Regions from separate parts of the Microbacterium sp. NPDC090014 genome, predicted to be linked through region 2. Evidence: predicted binding sites of a transcription regulator. Region 2 holds the regulator's gene; each other region holds the start of a gene.
What was found. Region 2 encodes LexA, which represses DNA repair genes until DNA is damaged. Its sites were predicted from a motif close to TCGAACANNTGTTCGA; they were not measured.
Positions count from the first base shown of each region.

Region 1: a site for LexA is predicted at 1,743-1,758, ahead of ACIPV5_RS14880 (DUF222 domain-containing protein). Genes of this name have one in related genera too.
Region 3: a site for LexA is predicted at 1,451-1,466, ahead of ACIPV5_RS16895 (DUF222 domain-containing protein). Genes of this name have one in related genera too.

Region 1 covers NZ_JBIVFS010000002.1:305,953-309,154, reverse strand. Annotated here, with positions in the region: gene ACIPV5_RS14880 (DUF222 domain-containing protein) at 152-1,678, opposite strand; gene ACIPV5_RS14875 (N-acetyltransferase) at 2,145-2,546, opposite strand; gene ACIPV5_RS14870 (EamA family transporter) at 2,709-3,202, opposite strand, start outside.
Region 2 covers NZ_JBIVFS010000002.1:810,335-813,536, forward strand. Annotated here, with positions in the region: gene ACIPV5_RS17380 (prolyl oligopeptidase family serine peptidase) at 1-1,632, opposite strand, end outside; gene lexA (transcriptional repressor LexA) at 1,688-2,374, opposite strand; gene ACIPV5_RS17390 (LysM peptidoglycan-binding domain-containing protein) at 2,657-3,019, shown strand; gene ACIPV5_RS17395 (histidinol-phosphate transaminase) at 3,111-3,202, shown strand, end outside.
Region 3 covers NZ_JBIVFS010000002.1:710,234-713,435, reverse strand. Annotated here, with positions in the region: gene ACIPV5_RS16905 (ABC-F family ATP-binding cassette domain-containing protein) at 1-588, opposite strand, end outside; gene ACIPV5_RS16900 (alpha/beta fold hydrolase) at 653-1,393, opposite strand; gene ACIPV5_RS16895 (DUF222 domain-containing protein) at 1,497-2,831, shown strand; gene ACIPV5_RS16890 (hypothetical protein) at 2,896-3,202, shown strand, end outside.

The DNA of each region.
Region 1 (3,202 bases), 500 kb from region 2:
GGCAGCTGACCGGCGGGATCGCTGACCGGCGGGATCATTGGAGTGAGACTGCTGAGGCGAGCCCGTTGAGCCGGGCACTGTGAGTCCGGCTCGCTGAGTCTGGCCGGCTGTTCGGGATCAGCAGCACTTGCCGTGAGGATGCCGCCGCGTATCACCCGGTTCGAACGAGGCGCCTTCGGTCACGGTCCGCGGGGAGGCTGTGTTGTGGGGTGCGCCAGCGTTGGTCGGGGTCCCACCAGTTCGGTCCACGGACTTCGGGGAGCCCGTTCTTCATACGGATCTCCCACTGCGAGGTGCCCAGGGATCGGTGGTGCCACCAGCACAGCGGCACACCGTTGTCGGTATGGGTCGGCCCCCCGCGGGCGTGTTCGGTGACGTGATGGATCTCGCACCAGGATGCGGGCACGTGGCACCCGGGGATGAGGCATTCCTTGTCGCGGGCGATGATCGCCCGGCGTTGATGCACGGTGAACACGCGGTCGGTGGTGCTGATCCCGATGATGCGCCCCTCGTCCAGGAGCACCCGCTGGATCGCCCCCGCACATGCGGTCTGCGCCGCGACGGACACAGGCACATGCGCACCGGATCCAGGGATCGTCGCCCACCCGCCGCTGCCCGCACCACCACCCGCGCCGGCGATGCCCGCACCGAAAGCAGAACCTTCCGCATGGTGGGCGAGGTCTGTCGCGTCGACGGTGACGACGAGCACCGGGGATGCGCCACCGAGCGTGGGCATGTCCTTGTGACGGGCGGCTATCGCGAGAGCGGCGGCGAGAGCATCGTGGCGTTTCTGCGACGCGGTGCGATCATCGAGCACGCTGCGCTCATCCATATTGAACGGATCAACACCCGGGTCAACACCGGTGTCGGTGTCTGTGTCTGTGTCTGTGTCTGTGTGACCGGTGTCACCGCTGGGGATGAAGAACACTCCCGGCATGGGCGGGCCGTCACCCTTCGGGTTCAGCATCGCGTCCAGGATCAGCTGCAACTGGGCCGCGGCATCCGGAGTCAGATACCCCCGGATCGCATGCATCCCGTCCGTGAGACGACCGATCGTGATCCCGCGCTTGCGCCGCGCGTCCTCATCCTTCGGCTCCTCCCCGTCCGGGTCGAACATCGAGGCGAGATCCTCCGCAAGAGCTTTCAGATCCTGCACCGTCGGCGCCGGACCAGAATCCGCGCCCCCGCCGATCCCGTGCCCGCGGGCGCACCCCGCCAACGCCACATCCGCCGCCAACCGCTGATCCACGCTCAACCGGTCCCACACCCGCTCGATCGGGCCCGTCGCCGCCAGAAACCCCGTGACACCCACCACACCATCCAACAAGGCCACGCGCATCTCCGACCACCGCGCCGGCATCCGCTCCCCCGCCAGACTCACCGGCCGGCGCACCAGATCGACGACCCTGTCGACCCGGGACGCACCCCGCACATCCACGCCCACCATCCGCTGCACCAGCTCGTTCACCCCGCGACACCCTGCCGCATGCGGAAAATCCACAGGATCCCCGGTCGCCACGGTTGCCACGATCACCGCCTCGGCCCGCCGGAACACGGCCCCCGCCGCCTGCAGCACCGCGACACGCTCCGCATCGCTCAACCCCGCCAGCGCGTCATCACACAGCACCGCATCAAGGTCAGCGACGACCCGACCCAGACGCCCCACGATGCTGTTCATACCCTCGAGTCAACACGGAACCACCGACATTCGACCCCCGAAACCAGTCCGATTTAGACCAGATCAGAGCACGTATTCCAATCTCCCGGAATGCCGCACAACGCAGGCACAAGAGGAGCGGAGAGACCAGTCGACAAGCGAGGAAGAGACGGAAAAGAGGAACGAGGAACGAGACACACGGAACAACACGAGAAACAAGACACGAGGAACAAGACACGAGGAACGAGACAACGGGAACGAGACCCCAGACCGCTGACCCCAGGCCGCTGACCCCAGGAACGAGACACGCGACTCGAGAAAACAAGCAACACAGGAGACGAGACGGCAAGAACAGGAAGCAAAGACAGTCGACAACGCCCCACAACAAAGCCAGTCGACAACGCCGGACAACGGAACACCGTGCGCGCGACACCGAACGCCCGCCACGGAGCGCCCGCCGCGAAGCACCCGTCACTGGGGTACCCGATCAGCGCCGGAGCGGCTCGGCCTTCATGAAGACGTCGACCGCGTCTTCGCTCTCGAGCTCGAAGCCGTGCCTCTCGTACAGCCGTCGCGCCGGACTGCCCTGCAGCACATTGAGGCGGAACGGCCGGTCATCGCCCGCATGACGCGTCTCCAAGGCGTCCGCCAGCACCGCGGAGCCGAGGCCGCGGCCCTGCTGAGCGGGATCGAGGTAGAAGTGCTCGATCCACACCGCGTCACTCTCGGGCCTCACCGCGATGAGCCCCACGTCCTGCCCGGCAACCACGATCACTCGCGTGTTCTGCGGGACGAACCCATCGAGGAACCGCTGCCGCACACGCACCGGGTCGAAGCGTCCGAGACGCTCCAGATCGGCGCGCATGACGATCGCTCGCAGCTCCGACATCCAGTGCGCATCCGACGGACTGCTCTCTCGAAGACCCCACGCGGCGCACACAGCATCCATACAATCACGCAGGCCACGCACCCGAAGCGACGACGACCACGACCACGACCACGACCACGACCACAGAACCACGACCACAGCCCCACCGCTGCAGACCCACCGCTACAGCGCGAGCAGCACGATCCCGCCGGCGACGACCGCGGACGCGGCGAGACGCCATCCGGGCCTGCTCTCCTTCAGGGCGAAGACGCCGAACAGGCTGACCAGCACGACGCTGACTTCGCGCAGCGGCGCGACCAGTGCGACCGGAGCGATCTGGATGGCCGTGAGCACCAGGATGTACGAGAGCGGCGACAGGATACTGAAAGCCACGATGCGCTTCCACTGCGTGCGGCCGAGCGCGCGAACGGCCGCCCATCGGCCTCGGACGCCGAGCGAGTAGAACGGGATCTCGAGCAGCATCGTCCCCACCATGAAGGCGACGGGCGAGAGGTTCCACGTGCGCACGGCGTTGGCGTCCCAGATCGTGTAGACCGCGATCGCGACGCCGGTGAGCAGACCGAACACGAGCCCGGGATCCAGGCGACGCGACCGGTCGGCGCGTCCTCGGTCGACGAGACCGATCGCGACGACTCCGAGGATGATCGCCGCGACGC
Region 2 (3,202 bases):
GTGTGTCAGGGGCGAACGCGCGACGTAGAGTGCCTCCGCCTCGGGCAGCGGACCCACCAGCCCCTCGATGTAGTGCGCCTCGAAGTCGTGGGAGTGCGCGCTCAGCATCTGCAGGTCGACCACTCCGTATCGGCTGATCCCCGCGGCGAACGTCCCTCCCCGCACCAGCGACGAGAGCACTGTCCAACCGCCCGCCGAGCCGCCTCTGATCGCGATGCGGGCGGGATCCGCGAGCCCAGCATCGGCGAGGCCGCGGGCCGCTGCGATCACGTCGTCGACGTCGACCACGCCCCATCCGCCGTCCAGCCGTTCGCGGTACGCACGGCCGTAGCCCGTCGATCCGCCGTAATTGACGTCGAGCACGCCGATGCCGCGGCTCGTCCAGAACGCGACGGCGGCGGACGCCGCGCCGGTCACATGCGCGGTCGGGCCGCCGTGGACGAGCACGATGTAGGGCGGGAGCTCGTCATCCGCGGCCGGAGCGTGGGCCGAGGGATTCGTCGGCGGGTACGCGAAGGCATGGACGGGCCCGTGCGAGCCGTCGACCAGGACCTCGGATGCGGGCGGCATCCACGCAGGATCGGTCGGCGCAGCTCCCGCGACGGCCTCGACGCGACCCGTGTCGACGTCGACGCACCAGACCCCGGGTTCTGTCGTCGAGCTGTTTCCGGAGAGCAGCACGCGGGAGCCCGCGACATCGTCGACACTCACGTGGCCGTCTGCGGGGAGGGGAATGCGGTGGGCGCTGCCGTCGGGGTCGATGACGACGACCCGGTCGCGACCGTTCGTGCGCACAGCCACGACGCGACCGTCGGCGAGCGGGCGGTACCAGCGATTGCCGAGCACCCAGAGGCCGTATCCCGTGTCGGCGTCGTCGTCGATGATCTGCTCCGCCGTGCCGACCGCCTGGGCTCCGCTGACACGCTGTCGGTGCAGAGCCCAGCGGCCCGAGGGATCGTCGGAGTACACGATCTCGTCGTCAGCCGTCCACTCGGGCTGCAGCGCGGCGCGAGTGGACAGCTCTGTGCGCGCGGTGCCGTCCGAGATCACCAACGACGCTCGCTGCCACGGCATCCGATCGCCGGACCACTCGACCCACGCTGCACGAGAACCGTCGGGAGACAGTGCCGGATGAGCGTAGAACGACTCGCCTTCGACGAGGGTCTTCAACAGCGCAGGCCGGTCGGATGCCGACCCGTCGGTCGGGATCTCGACGATGGCGCGTCGGTGAGGGGAGACGGACAGATCCTCCCGCACGGCGAACAGGCGGCCGCTCTGCAGACGCAGACCGCCGTGCGCCGGGCCCGGGGGTGTCAAAGGAACGGGGACACCGCCGCGGGGCACGCGGTGCACGCGCTGATCCTTGGCATCGACGAAGTACAGCGTGCCGTCGGCATCCGCGGTCCACGCCCCGCCGCCGTACTCGTGGACGCGAGACCGAGCACTCCATGGCGCGGGAAGGATCTCGGCACCCGTCGAACTTCGCACGGTCAGGCGACCGCCCTCGGCAGGGATCGACTCACCCCACCAGATCTCGTCAGCCACGAAGGCGCTGCCATCGATCCGCGGAGACGACGCGGCGATCCGGTCGGGGGTGAACGGAGAGGTCCAGGTACCGAACGGCGACGACATGGTTCGAGCCTATGGTGCGTCGACGCCCGCCGTCACCGGCAGGGTGGGAGGGGAGTCAGACCGCGCGCAGCACGGCGACGATCTTGCCGAGGATGACGGACTCGTCGCCGAGGATCGGCTCGAATGCGGAGTTGCGAGGCAGCAGCCAGGTGTGGCCGTCGCGTCGACGGAGAACCTTCACCGTCGCCTCGCCGTCGAGCATGGCGGCGACGATCTCGCCGTTCTCGGCGCTGCTCTGCGACCGCACCACGACCCAGTCGCCGTCGCAGATCGCCGCATCGATCATCGATTCGCCGGACACCTTGAGCATGAACAGGTCGCCCTTGCCGACGAGCTGCCGGGGGAGCGGGAAGATCTCCTCGACCTGCTGGTCGGCGGTGATCGGGACACCTGCGGCGATGCGGCCGACGAGCGGCACGAGCGCCGCATCGCCCACGGGGGTCGCCACATCGGCGGGATTCTCTCCGCTGGTGCCGGGGAGGTCGATGAGCACTTCCATGGCACGGGTCTTGCCGGGGTCGCGTCGCAGATATCCGCTCAGCTCGAGCTGGCCGAGCTGGTGGGTCACGCTGGACAGCGACTTGAGGCCCACGGCGTCGCCGATCTCTCTCATGCTCGGCGGGTACCCGTGACGGCTGATCGACGTCTGGATGACCTCGAGGATCGCCATCTGCTTGGGACTCAGGCTCTTGCGGCGACGGGTGCGCGGGACGTCGGCGTCGGGGGCGGAGATGTCGCTCATGGTGCTCCTCAGGTGTGCGATTCCGGCGTCTCAGTTCGAATGTCGGAGGCCCGTGGTGGGGTGTTGACATCGAAACCGTATCCGAGAATCGCGCCGAAGTGGAAGATCTGTTCGAGCGTGTCGGCCGATTCCCGGACTTCTGTTTCGAAGAACGCTTGACAGATGTTCGAATTCGAAGATAACTTCGGAACGTAGCTTCGCATTCACGGCTCCCGGCCGAGGCGCGAATGCGAACGCTACGCCAACTTCACCGCCCACGCGGTAGATGCAGAGGAGCACGACATGAGCACCATCACCTTCAGCAGTGCAGCAGTCCTTCCGGCTCGTCCGGCGACGCGGCTCAAGCTGACGGCGCGCGGTCGACGTGTCGTTCTCGCTGTCGCGGCCGTGCCGCTCGCAGCCGGGATCGCATTCGCCGCACTCAGCGGCGGCAGTGCGATGGCCTCAGGCGAACAGACCGCCACGGCATCGTTCGCGACGGTGACGGTGATGCCCGGCGACACGCTGTGGTCGATCGCCGAGAGCGTGGCCCCCGGCGCGGATCCGCGCGACGTGATCGGCGACATCACGCGTCTGAACCTGCTGCGCGGCGGCGAGCTGCAGATCGGCCAGGAGCTGGCGATTCCGGCGCAGTATTCGGAATGAAGCCGTGAGGGCCGTTCGATCGAGCGGTGCGGCGCGGAAGCGCGTTCACACTCCGTCACCACGAGCGTCTGTGTAGCGAAGGCGGCCTACCATGGGAAGGGTGACTGCATCACTCGCCGACCTCCCTCTTCGCGACGACCTCCGAGGGCTCACGCCCTATGGAGCGCCGCAAGCGCCTCTTCC
Region 3 (3,202 bases), 100 kb from region 2:
CACCTCCCAGGTCTCGGTGCAGATCTCGTCGAGGAACCACCGGTCGTGAGTCACGACCATGAGCGCTCCGGAGTTCGGGCTCCACCGCTTCTTGAGGTGTCCGGCGAGCCAGGTGATGGCCTCGACGTCGAGGTGGTTGGTGGGCTCGTCGAGGGCGATGACGTCCCAGTCCCCCGTCAGCAGCTTGGCGAGTGACACGCGTCGGCGCTGGCCTCCGCTGAGGGAGCCGATCTCGGCATCCCAGGGCAGGTCCTTCAGCAGTCCCTCGATCACGTCGCGGATGCGCGGGTCGCCGGCCCACTCGTACTCCGGGGTGTCACCGACGACCGCCGCGCTGATGGTCAGGTCGTCGCTGAGGGTGTCGGCCTGGTCGAGGACGCCGATGGTCGTGCCGCCGCGCACCGTGACGCGGCCCGAGTTCGGCTCCTTGATGCCGGCGAGCATTCCGAGGAGGCTCGACTTGCCGTCGCCGTTGCGGCCGACGATGCCGATGCGGTCACCTTCTTCGATGCCGAGGGTCACGGAGTCGAAGACGACCCTCGTCGGATATTCGAGATGAAGGGCCTCTGCCCCGAGAAGATGTGCCATGTCACTCCCCAGGGTAGTCGCGCGGTCTGGGTGGCCCGGTCAGCCTCCTGTCACGGCTGCCTCGTCATCCGGCACCCTGCGCACGAGCGCGCCGGCCGAACAGCTCCGGGAGCGACGCCGTGAACTCCTCGAAGTGGCTGTACCAGACAGTGTGCGCGGCTCCGGGGATGCTGCGCACGTCGATGCCGTTCGCCTCGAACCGGGCGACGTCGGCGGCGGTCACCCAGTCGCTCGGGTCGGCGCGGACGATGATCGACCCCGGGTCGGGAAGCCACATGTGATCGCGGCCGCAGGAGACGGATGCCATCGTCGTCGGGTCGAAGCGGCGGGCGGCGAGTGCCTCGATCTCGGCATCCCTCTCCGAGTAGAACGAACGCGAGGCACGGAGGTTCTCCGGCGACTGTCGCGCTTCGCGATCGCGGGCGTACCGCTCGATGAGATCGTCACGGTCGCTGCCGCCGGGGAGGACGAGTGCGGCATCGACATAGATGCCCGGTTCAGGTCGGAGAAGCGGGGCCGCCTGTGCGAGCACGCTCGCACCGAAGGAGTGTCCGACGGCCGCGAGCGGCCGCCCCGGGGCGAGACTTCGGACGGTCTCGACCACCGACGATGCGGCCCGCTCGATCGTCAGACGTGGATCTCGCGGGGACAGACCGTGACCGGGGAGATCGATCGCCAGCACACGGAAGCCCTGTGCAGCGAGCACCGGCATCACACGCCACCAGCTGTCGGCCGAGCCCATCATCCCGTGGAGCAGAACCACCGTACGGGGGCCGTCGCCGACGTCGACGGCGTGAAGGAGCATGACGTCAGTGTCGCATGAGTCATCACTCTTCCGGGATCATGTCGGTTCGGGAATGTCTCGAAGCTTCGTTCGAATGTCGGTGGTCCGTGATCCACTCGGAGACATGACAGCACTGCTCGACGCGACGGACACGCAGATCGCGAATCTCGCCGATCTCGTCACCGCGTTGCAAGTCGCAGAGGCGACATTGAGCAGCATGAGCGCCGCGCGCGACGGGCTGCTGGCGATCGCCGGTCGGCTCGCGGTCGACATCGCGAAGCAGGGGGATCACCCGGACCGGGGAGACCATTCGATCAGGACCATCGCGGCCGAGATCGGAGCCGTGCAGCATGTCAGCGATCGCACCATCGAGCGCCGGATGGCGGCGGCGGAGCTGCTGGTCGATCGGTTCCCCGCCGTCTGGGCCGCACAGGGAGCGGGGCGGATCAGCGCCGCGCACTCCCGTGTCATTGTCGACGCAGGTTCGGGCCTCGAGTCGCCCGATCACCGCGAGGCATATTCCGCGGTGATCCTTCCGCTGGCGGAGGTGGAATCGCCGAACCGACTGCGCGCGCTGGCGCGCCGTGTGGCCGAGCGCTTCGCTCCGACGACAGTGTCGGAGCGGCATCGTCGCGCCAGATCTCAGCGGCGAGTCTGGGCGACGGATGGCGAAGACGGGATGGCGACGCTGCACACGCACGCGCCTGCCGCGCTCGTCCACGGCATGTTCGACCGTCTCTCGCAGATGGCGCACGCACTGCGCGTCGAGAACCTTCGCGCGAAGCGGCGGGCGGCTCGCGACGGCGATGAGTTCGAGGCGGATGATCGGACGGTCGACGAGATCCGCGCCGACCTGCTCGCCGACCTCGTGCTCAGCGGCCAGCCGACCGGGCACGACAGCGAAGACGGACTGCTGGCGGCCATCAGTGCGCGCATCGAGGTCACGGTCCCGGTGACGACACTGATGGACGACGATGCGGACGCGGCGTCTGATGCCGAGGCGGCGTCGCCCGCCGAGCTCGACGGCGTGATTCCGATCGACGTCGATACCGCGCGCCGATTGGCCGGGCAGACGAAGGGATGGGAACGGGTGCTGACGCATCCGATCACCGGTCATGTCCTCGCCGTCGACCGATACCGACCGAGCCGTCACTTGCGCAGGCACCTACGGGCAAGAGATCAGCGATGTCGATTCCCGGCGTGCGGAGTGGCGGCGCGAAAATGCGACCTCGACCACAACCATGCTGCCTCGACGGGTGGCGCGACCTGCGAATCGAATCTGGCATCGTTCTGTCGCCGACATCACGTTCTCAAACATCACACGCCATGGCACGTCGAGCAGAAGCCCGGCGGGGTCATGGAGTGGACGAGTCCCATCGGGCGGACGTACATCGACACTCCCCCTGCACCGTACACGGTGATCTTCACCGAATCGGATGCCGTGCGCGCGCCGTTCTGAGCGGAGACGTTCGCGCTGTGGATAACCGCGACGGCGCTGAGTCCGAATTCATTACGGTGGCGCGGTGACCTCTCCTCCACTGCGCCCCTTGTCCGTTCTTGCGATTCGTCACGGCAGAGGCGGTGGTGCGGCAGTTCCACGGTTGGGCGGGCGCATAGTTGCTGTCGCCGTACTGGCGTTGGGGGCTGGCGCTCTCGCGGGATGCACCACTGAACCCGAGCCCGCCCCTACGCCCACCGCGGCCTTCGCCAGCGAGGAGGAGGCGTTCGCTGCGGCGGAGAAGGTGTACCGGGCGTACAACGAGGCGTTGAACGACCGGCGCAAAGGAGTATCCGGCGCTGATCCGCAGCAGTACCTCACCGGAGTCGCAC